2 regions of the Staphylococcus sp. GW821-FHT11H10 genome follow, and region 1 is predicted to be linked to the other one. Evidence: predicted binding sites of a transcription regulator. Region 1 holds the regulator's gene; the other holds the start of a gene.

Region 1 (9,411 bases):
CATCAGTCCAATTTATTATAGAACCTTTTTTTGTTAACCAAATATTGTCGATTAAAAAATTTTTTAAAATTAATGGAAAACGCTTTCAAATTTAAATTATTATGTTACACTATTTTTATAAAGTATAACATATAAACAAACAATCAAGGGGTGCTTTAAATGTCAACAAATATTGCAATTAATGGTATGGGTAGAATAGGTAGAATGGTGTTAAGAATCGCATTACATAAAGAAGATTTAAACGTTGTAGCGATTAACGCAAGCTATCCACCTGAAACAATTGCGCATCTAATAAATTACGATACTACTCATGGTAGATTTGATAAAAAAGTTGAACCAATTGAGAACGGTATCCGTGTCGATGGACAAGATATTAAACTTGTTTCTGACCGTAACCCTGAAAATTTACCTTGGAAAGACTTAGACATTGATATTGTAATTGAAGCTACAGGTAAATTTAACCATGGCGATAAAGCAATTGGCCATATTAATGCAGGTGCTAAAAAAGTATTACTAACTGGTCCTTCTAAGGGTGGCCATGTACAAATGGTGGTTAAAGGGGTAAATGATAACCAATTAGATGTAGATACATATGACATTTTTAGTAATGCATCTTGTACAACTAACTGTATTGGTCCGGTAGCAAAAGTGCTTAATGATAAATTTGGCATCGTTAACGGTCTTATGACAACAGTACATGCGATTACTAACGATCAAAATAATATTGATAATCCGCATAAAGATTTACGTCGTGCACGTTCATGTAATGAAAGTATTATTCCAACTTCAACTGGCGCAGCTAAAGCTTTAAAAGAAGTACTTCCAGAATTAGAAGGTAAATTGCATGGCTTAGCTTTACGTGTGCCAACTAAAAACGTGTCACTTGTAGACTTAGTTGTAGATTTAAAAGAAGATGTTACAGCTGAACAAGTCAATGACGCATTCAGAAATGCTGGACTAGATGGTATTCTCGATGTAGAAGACGAGCCACTAGTATCAATGGACTTCAATACAAATCCTAATTCAGCAGTTATTGACGCTCAAAACACAATTGTGATGGATGATAATAAAGTAAAAGTGATTGCATGGTATGATAATGAGTGGGGTTACTCAAATAGAGTAGTTGAAGTTGCTCAACAAATTGCTAAATTAATTGGCTCTGAAAATGTTGCAACGGCTAAATAATAAGATATCACTATAAATTAAAACGAGACTGTTAAATCTTTTGACTAAGATTTGATAGTCTCGTATTTTATTTTTATGTGATTTTGTATTAAAACTTTCACGCATTCTTGTCATTAAAGAAATATATTATGCATAAAACTAGATTTTTATTAAGATACTTTTGTTTTAGTTTAATTTAAATGAGAATTAGACTTCTTTTGTCAAGAATGCTTTTATAGTATAATGAATCATAATCTATTCAAGAGGGTGAAAGATATGAAATGCCCAAAATGTAGTTCAACACATTCGCGTGTAGTTGATTCTAGACATGCGGATGATGCAAATGCAATTAGAAGAAGAAGAGAATGCGAAAATTGTGGTACTCGATTTACGACGTTCGAACATATAGAAGTAAGTCCATTAATTGTCGTAAAAAAAGATGGAACTCGAGAACAATTTTTAAGAGAGAAAATTTTAAATGGTCTTGTTAGATCTTGTGAAAAGAGACCAGTACGTTATCAACAATTAGAAGATATTACTAATAAAGTTGAATGGCAGCTACGTGATAGCGGACAAACTGAAATATCTTCGCGAGATATTGGTGAACATGTTATGAACCTGTTGATGCATGTCGATCAAGTTTCTTATGTGAGATTTGCTTCAGTTTATAAAGAGTTTAAAGATGTTGATCAATTGTTAGCATCAATGCAAGGTATCTTGAACGATAATAAACGGAGTGATCTATAAATGAGTTTACAATCGTATGAGTATGGTTTGAGTCCACATGACGGTTTTAAAGTGTATCGTCAGTTCCAATTTAATCATAATCATTTGGAAATACTTAATAGATTGTATATGCCATTAATTGGCGCGCAAGCGATAGGTACATATCACTTTATGAACCAATTCGTGAATAGTGATGACACATTAACGCATTACACAATAATGAATGAATTGAAAATGAATTTATCAGAATTTAGACAGTATATGGATTTATTGGAAGCAATCGGTTTATTTAAAACATATGTAAAGCATGATGAACGACAATCATTTTTTATTTACGAATTGATACAACCACCAACTGCCTATCAATTTTTTAATGATCCTATGTTATCAATTTATCTATATAACCAAGTCGATAAACAACGTTTTAAAAGCTTAAAAAATTATTTTAAAAAGCATGATTTTGATTTAAGTGGGTTTCAACAAGTAACTCGCAAGTTTACTGATGTTTTTAAAATTCCACACTCAAGCGTTACTATTGATGCTTCATCAATTAAAAAAGAAAAACCATATCATGGTATTGATTTATCCAATGTATCATTTGATTTTGAGATTTTAAAAGAAATGCTACGTCATCATTTTATTAGCGATGAAATTATAACTAAAGAAGCTAGAGATTTAATTGTTCAATTGGCTACATTGTATGGTTTAACAGAAGATGCTATGAAACGAATTATATTGAATTCTATTACAAGTAATCAACAATTATCATACGAAGAAATGAGAAAGCATGCACGTTCGTATTATTTAATTGAACATAATCAACAATTACCTGAATTAGAGCCTAAGGCAAGTAATCATAATGAAGTGAATAGTAACAATCAATCTGTGTCTTCAAGTCAACCAACTTCCAATGATGATTGGTTTCAATTGTTAGAGGAAACAAGTCCAGTAGATATGTTGGCGTCATGGTCAGAATCAGAACCAACATTTCAACAAAAGAAAATGATTGAAGAGTTAGTCGAAAGAGAAAAATTAAGCTTTGGTGTAATTAATATTCTTTTACAATTTGTAATGCTAAAAAATGAGATGAAACTACCTAAAACATATATTTTAGAAATCGCATCTAATTGGAAAAAATTAGGTATTAAGACTGCAAAAGAAGCATATAACTATGCGTTAAAAGCAAATGAATCAAAATCAGAATATAAAGGTAATGACCAACGTCAATCAAGAAAGCGTTATTCAAAATCACGTGAGATTGTATCTAGAGAAAAAACACCTAAATGGTTAAAAAATAGAGGTCAAGAAAAAACTGATAAAGAAACGACTAAAGAAGAACAAGAACAGTTTGAAAAGGAAAGAGCTGCGTTTCGTGAACAACTAAAACGCGATTGGGAGGAGGATTAAATGAAATCATTCAATAGTATTATCAAATCAAATGGCGATTTAGAAAAAAGAATTGCTAAAATTAAAAAACAAGTCGTTAACGATCCTGATGTTAAATCATTTTTAAATGAACATCAATCTGAATTGACCAATGAAATCATTGATAATGACTTAAATGTGTTGCAAGAGTATAAAGATCAACAAAAAAATTATGATGGGCATGATTATGAAAATTGTCCGAACTTTGTTAAGGGTCATGTTCCTGAATTATATATCGACAATAATAGAATTAAAATACGTTATAACATGTGCCCTTGCAAAATTAAACACGATGAAGAAAGATTTAATTCTCACTTAATCACATCACACCATATGCAACGTGATACATTAAACGCTAAGATGAAAGATATTTATGACACTGATTTGAACCGATTAGTTATTGCTAAAAATGTAAATGATATCTGTAAACAATTAGTTAATGGAGAAAATGTAAAAGGAATGTATATTCACGGCCCATTTGGAACAGGGAAATCATTTATTCTAGGTGCAATTGCCAATCAACTTAAAGCTAAAAGTGTTGCTTCTACGATTGTTTATTTACCTGAATATATTCGCACACTCAAAAGTGGTTTCAGAGATGGGAGTTATGAAACAAAGTTACAACGAATAAGAGAGGCAAATATATTAATGATAGATGATATAGGTGCGGAAGAAGTAACACCTTGGGTTAGAGATGAAGTAATTGGACCATTATTACACTATCGCATGGTTCAAGAACTACCAACGTTTTTCTCATCGAATTTAAATTTTGAAGAGCTAGAACATCATTTATCTATCACACGTGAAGGTGCGGAAGAAACAAAAGCCGCTAGAATTATTGAAAGAATTAAATCTTTATCAACGCCATATTATTTGGATGGTAAAAATTTAAGAAACAATTGAAATTTAAAATAACTATTGTATAATTAAGATAAATCTTAATCGTTGAAATAGTTGAAGATATGATAATTTAATCCATGTTATACAGCGAGCTAATGTATGATGAGAGATTAGCTAATAAATTAAATTATTACTCCTTCATCATTAGGTGTTGGTAATCAATGCCCGGCTCAAGACCGTTATCTTAAGTAGAGATATTTAGCTATTGCTAAATAACTAGGGTGGTACCACGACGAACTCGTCCCTTTTTTTAGGGGCGAGTTTTTTATTTCAACGAAATTAGAATTTAATTATGGAGGTTTTCTAATGGATCAAATAAATGTTCAATTCCCAGATGGAAATTCGAAAGCGTTTGATAAAGGCATTACAACTGAAGAAATTGCACAATCAATTAGCCCTGGATTAAGAAAAAAAGCGGTTGCTGGTAAATTTAAAAATCAAATGGTCGATTTAACTAGACCGTTAGAAGAAGACGGTTCAATTGAAATTGTGACTCCAGGTAGTGATGAAGCGCTTGAAGTTTTACGTCATTCTACTGCCCATTTAATGGCCCAAGCTTTAAAACGTTTATATGGGGATGTTAAGTTTGGAGTTGGCCCTGTTATAGACGGTGGATTCTATTATGATTTTGATATGGATGAAAAGGTTTCGTCAGATGACTTTGAAAAAATTGAAAAAACGATGAAACAAATTGTTGATGAAAATCATAAAATTGAACGTAAAGTTGTATCAAGAGAAGAAGCTAAATCATTCTTCAAAGATGATCCTTATAAATTGGAATTAATAGACGCTATACCTGAAGATGAAAGTGTTACTTTGTATTCGCAAGGTGAATTTACTGATTTATGTCGTGGTGTACACGTTCCTTCAACTTCAAAAATCAAAGAATTTAAATTACTTTCAACTGCCGGTGCATATTGGCGTGGTGACAGCAATAACAAAATGTTACAGCGTATTTATGGTACAGCATTCTTTGATAAAAAAGATTTGAAAGCACATTTAGAGATGCTTGAAGAGCGTCGTGAGCGTGATCACCGTCGAATTGGTAAAGATTTAGAGCTATTCACTAATAATCAATTAGTAGGTGCAGGTCTTCCATTATGGTTGCCTAATGGTGCTACAATTCGTAGAGAAATTGAACGTTATATAGTTGATAAAGAGGTAAGTATGGGTTATGACCACGTATATACTCCAGTGTTAGCAAATGTTGAGTTATACAAAACTTCTGGACACTGGGATCATTATAGAGATGATATGTTCCCACCAATGAAATTAGATGAAACAGAAGAAATGGTATTACGACCTATGAATTGTCCACATCATATGATGGTCTATAATAATCGTCCTCATTCTTATCGTGAACTACCTATCCGTATTGCAGAATTAGGAACTATGCACAGATATGAAGCTAGTGGTGCTGTATCAGGATTACAACGTGTACGTGGAATGACATTAAACGATTCACACATATTTGTTAGACCTGATCAAATTAAAGATGAATTTAAACGTGTTGTTAACATGATTCAAGAAGTATATAGTGACTTTGGCTTTGAAGATTACACATTCAGATTAAGTTACAGAGATCCAGAAGATAAAGAGAAGTATATGGATGATGATGAAATGTGGAACAAAGCTGAAACTATGTTAAAAGAAGCAGTCGATGAAATGGGATTACCATATGTTGAAGCAATTGGTGAAGCGGCATTCTATGGTCCAAAACTAGATGTTCAAGTTAAGACTGCTATGGGTAAAGAAGAAACTTTATCAACTGCTCAAATTGATTTCTTATTGCCAGAACGTTTTGAACTAACATACATCGGTAGCGATGGTGAAAATCATCGTCCAGTAGTTATTCATCGTGGCGTAGTTTCAACTATGGAACGATTTGTAGCGTTCTTAACTGAAGAAACTAAGGGTGCATTCCCAACTTGGTTAGCACCTAAACAAGTTGAAATAATACCTGTTAATGTTGACTTACATTATGACTATGCTAGAAATTTACAAGATGAATTAAAATCACAAGGTGTACGTGTAGAAATTGATGACCGTAATGAAAAAATGGGGTACAAAATTCGTGAAGCACAAATGCAAAAAATACCTTATCAAATAGTTGTTGGTGATAAAGAAGTTGAAAACAATCAAGTCAATGTACGTAAATACGGCTCTCAAGATCAAGAAACAGTTGAAAAAGATGAATTTATTTGGAATTTAGTAGATGAAATTCGTTTGAAAAAACATAGATAGTCTTGATAAAAATGATAGCTTAATGTATATTACTATATAGTTAATTAAAAAAAGAGTTAGAGGTTGCGTCTTTAATTAGTAACACTTCAGAAGTTATTAAGGAACGTATGTTGAAAGTGTGGAAGGTAAAGATGCCGAAATGAATGATACCCTTAATTATCATTTGTTGGGACAGTTATCGAAAAGAAACTGTACTGTCACAATTTGTGATGTGCTACCGACATAGATTAAGCAGATGGTTGCATATCTAAAGGTATGCAACCATTTTTTTATGCTTTAAAGAATTATAAACTATTTGGAAGTATAATTTGAATGCGTTCATAATCATCGCATAACACAACAAAACTATTTTAGTTAGCCTCTACTGTAAGAAAGGGAGCTTCTATGAAAAAAGTCGAAAATCAAGATGATGGAATCAAAAGAGGACTGAAGGACCGCCATATTTCTATGATAGCAATGGGTGGTTGTATCGGTACCGGATTATTTATGACCTCTGGGGGAGCAATACACGATGCAGGGGCATTAGGTGCTTTAATTGCATATGCGATTATTGGAGCTATGGTATTCTTCCTCATGACATCTTTAGGTGAAATGGCAACGTATTTACCAGTGTCTGGTTCATTTAGTACTTACGCAACACGTTTTGTAGATCCATCTTTAGGATTTGCGTTAGGTTGGAACTATTGGTTTAACTGGGTTATTACAGTTGCAGCAGATGTAACCATTGCTGCACAAGTCATTCAATATTGGACACCTATGGCTGGTATTCCAGCATGGGTTTGGAGTTGTATATTCTTAGTTATTATATTCGCACTAAACTCTTTATCTGTTAGAGTTTATGGTGAAAGTGAATATTGGTTCGCTTTAATCAAAGTTGTAACAGTCATTATCTTTATCATTATTGGTCTTTTAACGATACTAGGTATTATGGGTGGAGAATTTGTAGGTTTCGAGACATTTACGAAAGGTGACGGACCAATTCTAGGTGGTAACTTAGGTGGAAGTTTATTATCAATTCTAGGCGTCTTCCTAGTTGCTGGATTCTCATTCCAAGGTACAGAGTTAATTGGTATTACAGCTGGAGAATCTGAAAATCCAGAACGCGCTGTACCTAAAGCTATTAAACAAGTATTCTGGAGAATATTATTATTCTACATATTAGCAATATTTGTTATAGGTATGTTAATCCCTTACGATAGTAATGCATTGATGGGTGGCGATGATAATATTGCTACTTCTCCATTTACACTCGTGTTTAAAAATGCTGGGTTAGCTTTTGCGGCATCATTTATGAATGCAGTTATTTTAACATCAGTTTTATCAGCAGGTAATTCAGGTATGTATGCATCAACACGAATGTTATATTCTATGAGTAAAGATAAATTAGCTTTCCATTCATTTGGTAAAACGAATAAATATGGTGTGCCATACTTATCTTTATTTGCGACAGCGATTTTAGTTGTTATTATTTTCTTAGTGCAAAAACTAAGTGGTGACGCATATGAATATATTGTTGCTGCAAGTGGTATGACAGGCTTTATCGCATGGGTAGGTATTGCAATTAGTCACTACAGATTTAGAAGAGCTTTCGAAAAACAACATCATAGTAAAAGGGAGTTGAAGTATAAAGCTAAATGGTTCCCATTCGGTCCTATATTCGCAGGCTTGCTCTGTGTGATTGTCATAATCGGGCAAGATGTTGATTTTATTAAAACAGGTCATTTCGATTTAAATCGCTTCATTATCACATATATGGGAATCCCAGTTTTCTTAGTATTCTTTATTTATCATAAATTGAGATATAAAACGAAGATAATTCCATTAGATAAAGTAGATTTAAGACAAGATGTTTCAATGGATGAAGTAAAACATCACTAATATTAAAATAATTGTTGACTTATATGATATACACTGATATGATTATTAACGTTGAATACGAAACGTACCAAGTAGAAACACCCGTTTCTCACCTGTAGCGACGCATCAAGCAGTTGGCAGGTTAATCATGTCACACATTATATGTGTATGAGAGAAGAGCGGGCATTCTATGCTCGCTCTTTTTGCTTGGAAAATTTCGTAAAATTTTGGGAGGTGTCAACCATAGCAAAAGATCAAACGCAAGTTAACGAAAAGATTCGCGCTAAAGAATTACGTTTAATTGGCCAAAATGGTGACCAAATTGGTGTTAAATCAAAACGAGAAGCATTAGAAATGGCTGAACGTGTTGAATTAGATTTAGTAGTTGTAGCACCAAATGCTAAACCACCTGTTGCAAGAATTATGGATTATGGTAAATACAAATTCGAACAGCAGAAAAAAGAAAAAGAAATGAAAAAGAAACAAAAAGTTATCAATGTTAAAGAAATACGCCTAAGTCCAACTATTGAGGAACATGATTTCCAAACTAAGTTGAAAAATGGTCGTAAATTCTTATCTAAAGGCGATAAATGTAAAGTTTCTATTCGTTTCAGAGGTCGTGCAATCACTCATAAGGAAATTGGTCAGCGCGTATTAGAAAAATTCGCTGACGAATGTAAAGATATTGCCACTGTTGAACAGAAACCTAAAATGGAAGGGCGTCAAATGTTTATCATGTTAGCGCCTATTAACGAAAAATAATTCACTATTATTAGGAGGAAATGAATCATGCCAAAAATGAAAACTCACCGTGGAGCAGCTAAACGTGTTAAAAGAACTGGTTCAGGTCAATTAAAACGTTCAAGAGCTTTCACATCACACTTATTTGCAAATAAAAACACTAAACAAAAACGTAAATTACGTAAAGCTAAATTAGTTTCTAAAAGCGATATGAAACGAGTAAAACAATTATTAGCTTATAAAAAATAATTGTAATTGATAAATGTACGATAATTAATTGTTATATCTAAGGAGGAATTTAATATGCCACGAGTTAAAGGTGGAACAGTAACAAGAGCACGTCGTAAAAAAACG
Region 2 (9,411 bases), on a different contig from region 1:
TTTTGGTAAACCTTTAACTTTATCAGCCACACCTAATTCTTTAAGTACATCTAAAGCACCATAATCTAAGACTACTGCATTTTTAGGATTTTTAGGAACTTCAACAGTATTGCTTACTTTCTTAGCGTCACTACCATCTCGTTCTTTACCTGAAGCTTCGAAATTATTTTTAATTTTCACAGTTTCTTTTGAATCTTTGCTGTCACTCTTAGAACCTGAATCGTTACTACTTGATCCATTACTACAAGCTGATAATACTAATACTAAAGATAATACTAAAAATAAGACTGTTTTTTTCATATGTACGACTCCTCTAAAAATATTTAACCTTTATGCTGCGCATCAATTGGACTTCTCTCTTGTCTACGTCTTCGAATAGCATCACCCCTTTGAAATATGAGGTTAAATTATTTAATTATAAAAGTGAGTCAAAAGTGTCTTCATCGTAATACAAACAAATTCGTTGTCCTCTAATTTCTTCGATATGAACATCCATCTCGTATAATTGTTTTAAAATCTCAGCTTGTATAACGTTATCTTTTGTATCTGCTTTGACAATTTCACCATTTTTCAGTGCAATGATGTCGTCTGAATAGCATGAAGCAAAATTTATATCGTGTAGAACAATGACAATCGTTTTATTTAAGTCTTTGCAGAGGCGGCGTAACGTCTGCATGATCTGTACAGAATGTTTCATATCTAGGTTGTTTAACGGTTCATCTAATAATATATAATCTGTATCTTGAGCAATTGTCATTGCAATATAAGCACGTTGTCTTTGACCACCAGATAACGTTTTTATATTTCGATGACGAATGCTCTGGAGTTGCAATAAGTCTAAGGCATATTCAACTTGTTCATAATCTTCTTTCTTCATACGACCTTTTGAATATGGAAATCGACCAAAATTAACTAATTGCTCAACTGTTATATTCATTTCTGTATGATTCGTTTGCTTTAAAATACTTAATTTTTTAGCTAAATCATCATTTTTATAATCTACGACAGCTTTACCTTCAATCTTAATTGTTCCCTTTTCATACTCAAACAGACGACTAACAGCAGACAGTAAAGTACTTTTACCCGCGCCATTAGGTCCTATAAGCGATGTTAATCTACCTTTTTGAATGTCGACGTTAATATTTTTTAAAATTGGCTTATTCTGTATAGCTTTGTCTAAATTTTTAATTTCAATCAATTTGCACTTCTCCTTTTGACAAGTAAGTAAATGAAGTAACTTCCACCGATTAAATCAATGATTAAGCTAAACTCTGTTGTAGCTTCAAATAAGTTCTCAACGACCCATTGTGCCATAAATAAACTAATCCAACTAATTAATATCGTCGCTGGCAATATATATTTATGTTCATATGTCTTCATTAATTCATGGGCTAAATTTACAGTTAACAATCCTAAAAATGTAACAGGACCAACTAAAGCAGTGGAAATAGAAACTAATAGTGCCACTAATATGAGTAGCAAGCGCGTCATTGACTCGTAAGAAACACCTAAATTGATTGCTTGTGCTCTTCCAAGTAGTAGTACATCTAAATATGGACGCATTATCACGGTAATAATAATTAAGACAAGCAATAAACATGTAGATACTAATACCAACCGTGAGTTTGATGCTTCAAAACTCGCAAACATGGCACTTTGAACCGCTAAGAATGACTCAGGATCCATGATTAACTGAATAAAGCTAGTAATGCTTCGGAAGAATGTTCCTAAGATGACTCCTACAAGTAAAATGAAATATACTGAGAAATGTCCTAATTTAAACATGCCTTCAAAAAGCAATAATGAAAATAAGACCATCGCAATTAACGTCACAAAAAAGTTTAAATACACATTTGTAATCACTGCAGCTTGTGTACCAACTAAAAAAACTGGCAACACTTTTACAAATAGATAAACAGAGTCGAGACCCATGATTGATGGTGTTAATAATCGATTCGTCGTAATCGCTTGAAATATAACAACTGATGCCCCTATAGCACCACCAACAATGAGTATGAGTATTAATTTTCTTAATCGACTCTGAAATTGATATTGAAAAATTTCAAAGTCTAAACCTACTAATAAGTAAAATGCTGCCATGCAAATTGTCGCAATAATTAATATGATGATTTTCTTGTTAGAACTAATTTGCATAATGCTTTCTACCTTTCATTAGTAAGATTAGGAATATCACTGTCCCAAATACACCTATCGTTAATCCTATATTAATCTCATAAGGATAAACGATTAATCTACCGATGATATCAGCGAATAATACAAATATTGACCCTAACATCAACGTATGTGGAAGTGCATTTTTCAAATGGTCGCCTCTATACATTGAAATAATATTAGGTACAATGAGACCTAAAAATGGCAAAGTACCTACAGTAACAACAACTAAAGCCGTCAATGCTGCTGTAATAAATAATGCAATGTTTATAATTTTTTCATAACTTACTCCCAAATTATGACTAAAGTCTTTCCCCATACCAGCAATCGTAAAATGATTCGCAAAAATAAAAGCGATAATGAGTAATGGAACTACAAGATAAAGCACTTCATAACGTCCGCTTGTGATAATTGCAAAGTTACCATTCATCCAGTTGCCAATACTTTGCAATGCATTGGTTCTTAACGCAATAAAAGTAGTAAAGCTAGATACAATACCACCGATCATAATTCCTAATAATGGTACGAAGATAACTTCTTTAACACGAATCAAATTAATTAACTTCACAAATAAATATGTCCCTGCTAAACTCAATCCTACTGAAAATAGCAACTTGATTAGGATGTGACCTTTCGGAAAAAAGATAAGCGAAATCAAAATACCTAACTTGGCCCACTCCATTGTTCCTGCCGTAGTCGGACTTACAAATTTATTTTGCATCATCTGTTGCATAATTAATCCTGCTAACGCGAGTGAACTACCTGAAAGTAGGATACTAACCGTCCGTGGAATACGACTTGAGAACAAAATATTTTGTTGCTCTTCACTTAAGTGGAAAATATCTGAAAGAGAGAGCTGACTCACTCCAACAAATAAGGAGACTATAGTTAAACAAACTAATAAAATAAGTAAAACATAACCCTTAAATAAAAACTTCACTAATAATTCTCCTCATCTTGCTATACGTATTGAAATGATAATCGTTACCAACGATAATGATTATCATTGTCGTCAATATTAATATTAAAGATTACAGACGTGGATTTCAATAGTATTTTTATACATAAGTAAATATTTATTTTTGTCCAAATACGATGTACTCTTTTTAATACAAAAATAAGCCACTAAAATCGTAGTTGTTATCAACAACACTGAATCTAGTGGCTTATTAATGTTAGTCTTTAATAATTAATTATCAAAAATGAAATCTTCGTCTTGTAAGGCTTCTACATTTAATGCCAATGTGTATCCGTCACCTTTAACTGAGAAGAAATCATGGTTTTTAGTTGTAGTATCTAATGCATTTTCAATGATAGGATTAAATTCTTTTTCTTCAAAGTATGGTTCAAAGCCTAAGTTAGATAATGCTTTGTTTCCATTGTATTGTACATAGTTCAATACATCTTCACTTAAGCCGATATCATCGTATAACATATGTGTATAAGATACTTCATTAGCGTATAAATCTTCTAATAATTTATACATCTCTTTATCTGCTTTTTGTTTTTCATTTTCAGATAGTTCGTTACGTAAACTTTGAGCATCTAATCCTGTAAACACACCATGGATCGATTCGTCTAGTAAAATCTTTCTAATGATTTCACCAGAAGTAGTCATTTTACCTTGTCCAGCTAAATATAAAGGATAATAGAAACCAGAGTAGAATAAGAAGGTTTCTAAAAATACACTTGATACCCTTGCAATATATTGATCATATATAGAGGCTTCTTTGCCCCACAATTTGTGATAGTTTTCAATAATTTTATCAGATTTATATTTTAAATGAGGCTCTTCTATTACCCAAGTATCTAGTAAATAGTTTGTTTCACTAGATGGAAGTAAAGTTGTAAATATATGTGAATAACTTTTCGCATGAATTTGTTCCATCATTGCCATAAATGAATACACTGCTTTTTTACGTAAGTCTGTTGTGTGTAACATAATCAACGGCATACCATCATCTGCTTGATGTGTATCCAATCCTGTTAATCCTGCTAACGCACGTTTGAATGTATTCTTCTCGTCTTCAGTTAGTGTCTTCCAACTTGCAATATCTTTTGATACTTTAAATTCTGTTTCTACCCACATTTGAGAAATATTTTGACGCCAAAACATATTCGTCATATCTTCTTGGGTATTCCAATTGACGGCCTTCATTTATAAATCCTCCTTAATTACTAAAAAGCAAATCTCATTCGTTTGGAGGATAAGTTGAGAGTCATTTTTAAGTTTTGACTCTACAACCTTCCTCCTTTTTAAAATTTGTTATCTTAAGTTTCTTAAATTAGATAGCACAGCTTGTACATTCTTCTACACTCAATAATTTATTACGAGTATAATATAGCGATTTAAGCCCTTTATGGTGAGCATAAACATATAATCTTGATAATTCACGTGTTGAAATTTCAGAATTCACATATAAAATTGTTGAAATACCTTGGTCCACGTGTGTTTGAATCGTAGCGATTAAATCTATTAATTTCATTTGGTCAGTATTGAATGCTGATTTATAATACCACATTGTTTCAGGAGACAAGAATGGCATTGGATAAAATGTTTCAGCATTACCATAAGTACGACGTTCAATTTGATCAACAATTGGCATAACTGAACTTGTTGCATTTTGTACATATGAAATACTTTGTGTAGGTGCAATTGCAAGTCTATATGCATGATATAAACCATGTTGTTGAACTTGTTCTTGTAATGCTTTCCAATCTTTAGCAGTTGGAATATCAATATGATCAAATAGTCGTTTCACTTTCTCAAATTTAGGTTCAAATTCTTGAGAAGTATAAAACTCAAAGTATTTACCACTAGCATAATCTGATTGTTCAAAGTCTTGGTATACTTCCCCACGTTCTTTCGCAATTTCCATTGAACGTTCTATTGAATAATAGTTCATCATCATGAAGAAAGTATTTGCAAAGTCTTTAGCTTCCTCTGATTCATATCCTATTTTATTTTTAGCTAAATAGCCGTGTAAGTTCATTACGCCAAGACCGACAGAGTGTAACTCACTGTTAGCTTTTCTCACGCCTGGTGCATTTTGAATATTTGCTTCATCACTAACTACTGTTAATGCATCCATACCTGTGTGAACAGAATCTTTAATTTTACCTGTTTCCATCACATTTACAATGTTTAATGAACCTAAATTACATGATATGTCGCGTTTAATTTCGTCTTCAATACCATAATCATTAATCACTGATGTCTCTTGTAATTGGAAGATTTCTGTACATAAATTACTCATTTTAATTTGACCAATATTTGAATTGGCATGAACTTTGTTAGCATTATCTTTAAACATTAAGTATGGGTAACCTGATTGTAATTGTGTTTGCGCAATCATATTCAACATTTCTCTTGCGTCTTTTTTCTTCTTAACGATATTTGGGTTTGCAACCATGTCGTCATAGTACTTTTCTAAATCAATATCATCTAATGTTACACCATATTCTTGTTTAACCGTATGTGGTGCAAACATATAGAAATCTTTGCCTTCTTTTGCTAAATCAAAGAATTTAGATGGCACTATAAGACCAGTAGAAATTGTTGATAAACGTAAGTCTTCATCAGCATTTACCTTTTTAGTGTCTAAGAACTCTTCTACATCATAATGGAAGATATTCAAATATACTGCACCTGCACCTGGACGTTGGCCTAGTTGATCAGCATAGCTAAATCCGCCTTCTAATGCTTTGGCAACTGGTAGCACACCTTTGGCTACACCTTTAATACCTTTGATAGCTTCACCACGAGCACGTAATTTAGAAAGATTTATTGCTACACCACCACCAATTTTACTTAATTGCTTGGCAGTAGAATCAATGAAATTGATAGAGTTCAAACTATCATCTACCTCTAGTAAGAAACATGATACTAATTCACCACGACGTGCGCGACCAGCATTCAAGAAAGTTGGTGTTGCAGGTTGATAACGTTGTTCGACCATTGCTAAGATAAATTGTTTCGCTTGCTGCTTATTACCATCCGCTAAATATAGTGCAACGATTGCGACATGTTGATTATAATCCTCTAGATATTGTGATTTATCATTAGTTTTTAGCGCATAATCTTTATAAAACTTACTAGCAGACATATAGCTTGCAAATTCAAAGTTGATAGATTTGGCGAATTCAGTGATTTCAACTAAATCTTCTTCGCTATATTTGTCAAAGACATTAAAATAAAAATTATTATCTACTAGATAGTGTAAACGTTCAATCTCACTGTCAAAATAAATTGTTTTGTCATGGATTTCTTCTAGATAAACCGCTAATGCTTCTTGATCTTTCTCCAAGTTAAAGAAACCATTGTCTTTACGTTTCGTAACTTCATTATTTAGTTCAATATGATTGTACTTTTTCTCGTTCATAATTTTCATTGAAATGCCCCACCTTATTTTTAAATTCAATAACATCTTTATTAGAACCTTGTACTTCAAATTTCATTAATAAAGGTACATGATATTCTTCGGAAATTGTTCTACCCGCTTTCGCAAAGTTTTGTCCCCAGTTACGGTTACCACTTGCTGCAACAGCGCGTAAATTATGATGATTAATTTCTAAAAACGATTGTACTTCTTTAGGCACTTCACCAAATCCAATTGTTCCCGTAACTAAAATATAAGGTTCTTCAAATGGATCTGTACAATTATCCTTAGTAATTTCCATTACATCTGAAATTTCACTTCGTTTAATAAATCTTCTTACATTACCTGAAAAAGAAAAATAAACTACTTTCATTGGAACGCCTTCTTTCGTCAGTCCATAATATTAATTAAAAAGAAGTTCTCTTAATAGATAAGAAAACTTGCTAGACAATAAATGCGACATATTTTAGACATTTAATTGGATGTCAACTAGCTGATGATTAATATACTAAAAGAAGTGACTTTCATTTCTAGCCACTACATGTAGTGTTCAGACTAAAATTTCGAGACTATTTCATCTATATGCTCGTTCGTATTAATAGTATTAAATTAGGAATTTCAACTTAAAATCAGTGTGAAATTGCCTTTAAAATGAATAATTTGTATAACACAAACTTTTTATACAACCACAACATGTTGTGGTTCGTTTCAAAATTTAATACTATATTCTGTGTTTCATTATACAGAATTGCTCTCTTAATTAAAAGTAACTATTTCGTGACAAAAGTTCGGAAAAACGTCTGAATGTGCATCAGACCAAACTTAAATTGGCGCAAATAATTATTTTCGAATATTTGATGTGTTTTAGTTGCATTTTTATCAGCTAAATAAACCATTGAATTGTCGGCATTCTTGAAGACCAATCATTTAAATTATCAATATATTTTGCGCAATTATTCAAATGTTAATTATAATTTGCTTCAAAAACACGAATATAACATTTGTAAAAAAATAGCATTTAACGTGTTTTTAATATAAACAGAACATTTGTTCGTATTAAAATAATAATACATCTTGGTATTATTTTCAAGTATTTATGCATTAGCATTTGAATTATGCTACTATATATACGGTAATTTTTTATAAATGAGGCGATTAACCTTGAATCCAAAAGTTAAAGGTATTATTGCAATTTTAATTTCAGCTGTCGGTTTTAGTTTTATGTCAGTCTTTTTTAGACTCGCCGGAGATCTACCTGTATTTCAAAAATCCCTAGCTCGAAATTTTGTTGCAATGTTCATACCATTATTCTTCATATTTAAATATAAGCAACCTATGTTTGGGAAATTAAGTAGCCAACCTCTTTTAATTTCCCGATCTACACTAGGCCTTATAGGTGTCCTATTAAATATATACGCTATAGATCATATGGTGTTAAGCGATGCGGATACACTGATGAAACTCAACCCTTTTTGGACGATTTTACTCAGTTTAATTTTTCTTAATGAGAAAGTTCGAAAATATCAAATCATTGCTATGATTGTAGCAATCTTAGGTATGTTATTTATCGTTAAACCAGAGTTTTCTTCAACAATGATTACTTCTTTAGCTGGATTATTTTCTGGTATTTTTGCTGCCTCTGCATACACATGTGTTCGTGCATTAAGTACCAGAGAAGCACCATATACTATTGTTTTTTATTTTTCATTATTTTCAGTTGTCGTTTTAATACCGTTTTCAATCGCAACTTATGAGCCAATGACGACAATACAAATGGTTTATCTTTTAGGGGCAGGTCTTTCTGCTGCAGTTGGCCAAATTGGTATAACACTAGCCTATAGTTTTGCACCTGCAAAAGATATTTCTATCTTTACGTATGCTTCAATCATTTTCACGGCTATATTCGGATTTATTTTATTCGGTGAAACACCTGATTTCTATGCCCTTATCGGTTATGTCATTATTATTGGTGCAAGCTATTATATGTTCGAAAAGGCACGACGACAAACCGCTATAACTAAACAACAATCTAACACTAAGGAGTGATTCAATTGACTCAAGGACGTCAAAAAGAAGAACTACAAGATATTACTTTATTAGGTAATCAAAATAATAAATATGAATTTGACTATACACCGGAAGTTTTGGAAACATTTGATAATAAACATCAAGGACGCGATTACTTCGTAAAATTCAATTGTCCTGAATTTACATCTCTTTGCCCAATTACAGGTCAACCAGATTTCGCAACGATTTATATTTCGTACATTCCAAATATTAAAATGGTAGAATCTAAGTCATTGAAATTGTACTTATTTAGCTTTAGAAATCATGGCGATTTTCATGAGGATTGTATGAATATCATTATGAATGACTTAATTGACTTAATGGACCCACATTATATTGAAGTTTGGGGCAAATTCACTCCACGAGGTGGTATTTCAATAGATCCATACACTAATTATGGACGTCCAAATTCTAAATATGAGAAGATGGCTGAACACCGATTAATGAATCATGATTTATATCCAGAAAAAATAGATAACAGATAAAAGATTAACTTAACCACTAAATTGTCAAACATTTTAGTGGATTTTTTCATTATTTGTGAGATTTTATTTAAATTTACTATTGCCTATTAGTGAATTAAAGCGTATTTTATTATTATCATTTAAAATTCCAAAAGAGTAAGATGATCTAAATAAAGCAACTTATTCTCATTCAATTTTAAATCATCAACTCATTGACTGAAATTTCTAAAAATTTCTATTTTTAAGAAATTAATCAATTTTACTTATCATATTTATGATTTTAAATTTCAGTCTTTAAAGAAAGAAAGGATTGGGATACATATGGCAAC

The links. Region 1 encodes NrdR, which represses ribonucleotide reductase genes. Its sites were predicted from a motif close to AACACNATATATNGTGTT; they were not measured.
Region 2: nrdI (class Ib ribonucleoside-diphosphate reductase assembly flavoprotein NrdI) is a predicted target of NrdR. The motif match lies at 7,085-7,102, and genes of this name have one in related genera.

The regions. Positions count from the first base shown of each region.
Region 1 is NZ_JBXARC010000010.1:50-9,460, forward strand. Features, by position in the region: gene gap (type I glyceraldehyde-3-phosphate dehydrogenase) at 160-1,185, shown strand; gene nrdR (transcriptional regulator NrdR) at 1,441-1,911, shown strand; gene dnaB (replicative helicase loading/DNA remodeling protein DnaB) at 1,912-3,297, shown strand; gene dnaI (primosomal protein DnaI) at 3,298-4,218, shown strand; gene thrS (threonine--tRNA ligase) at 4,522-6,459, shown strand; lysine riboswitch at 6,509-6,684, shown strand; gene AC1RRU_RS06955 (amino acid permease) at 6,844-8,337, shown strand; ribosomal protein L20 leader region at 8,401-8,528, shown strand; gene infC (translation initiation factor IF-3) at 8,551-9,078, shown strand; gene rpmI (50S ribosomal protein L35) at 9,106-9,306, shown strand; gene rplT (50S ribosomal protein L20) at 9,361-9,411, shown strand, end outside.
Region 2 is NZ_JBXARC010000006.1:72,721-82,131, forward strand. Features, by position in the region: gene AC1RRU_RS05195 (ferrated catecholamine ABC transporter substrate-binding lipoprotein SstD) at 1-300, opposite strand, end outside; gene AC1RRU_RS05200 (iron ABC transporter ATP-binding protein) at 416-1,198, opposite strand; gene AC1RRU_RS05205 (iron chelate uptake ABC transporter family permease subunit) at 1,195-2,154, opposite strand; gene AC1RRU_RS05210 (ABC transporter permease) at 2,144-3,112, opposite strand; gene nrdF (class 1b ribonucleoside-diphosphate reductase subunit beta) at 3,362-4,330, opposite strand; gene nrdE (class 1b ribonucleoside-diphosphate reductase subunit alpha) at 4,458-6,563, opposite strand; gene nrdI (class Ib ribonucleoside-diphosphate reductase assembly flavoprotein NrdI) at 6,526-6,924, opposite strand; gene AC1RRU_RS05230 (DMT family transporter) at 7,713-8,597, shown strand; gene queF (preQ(1) synthase) at 8,603-9,103, shown strand; gene AC1RRU_RS05240 (S-Cys-Gly-3M3SH uptake peptide MFS transporter) at 9,404-9,411, shown strand, end outside.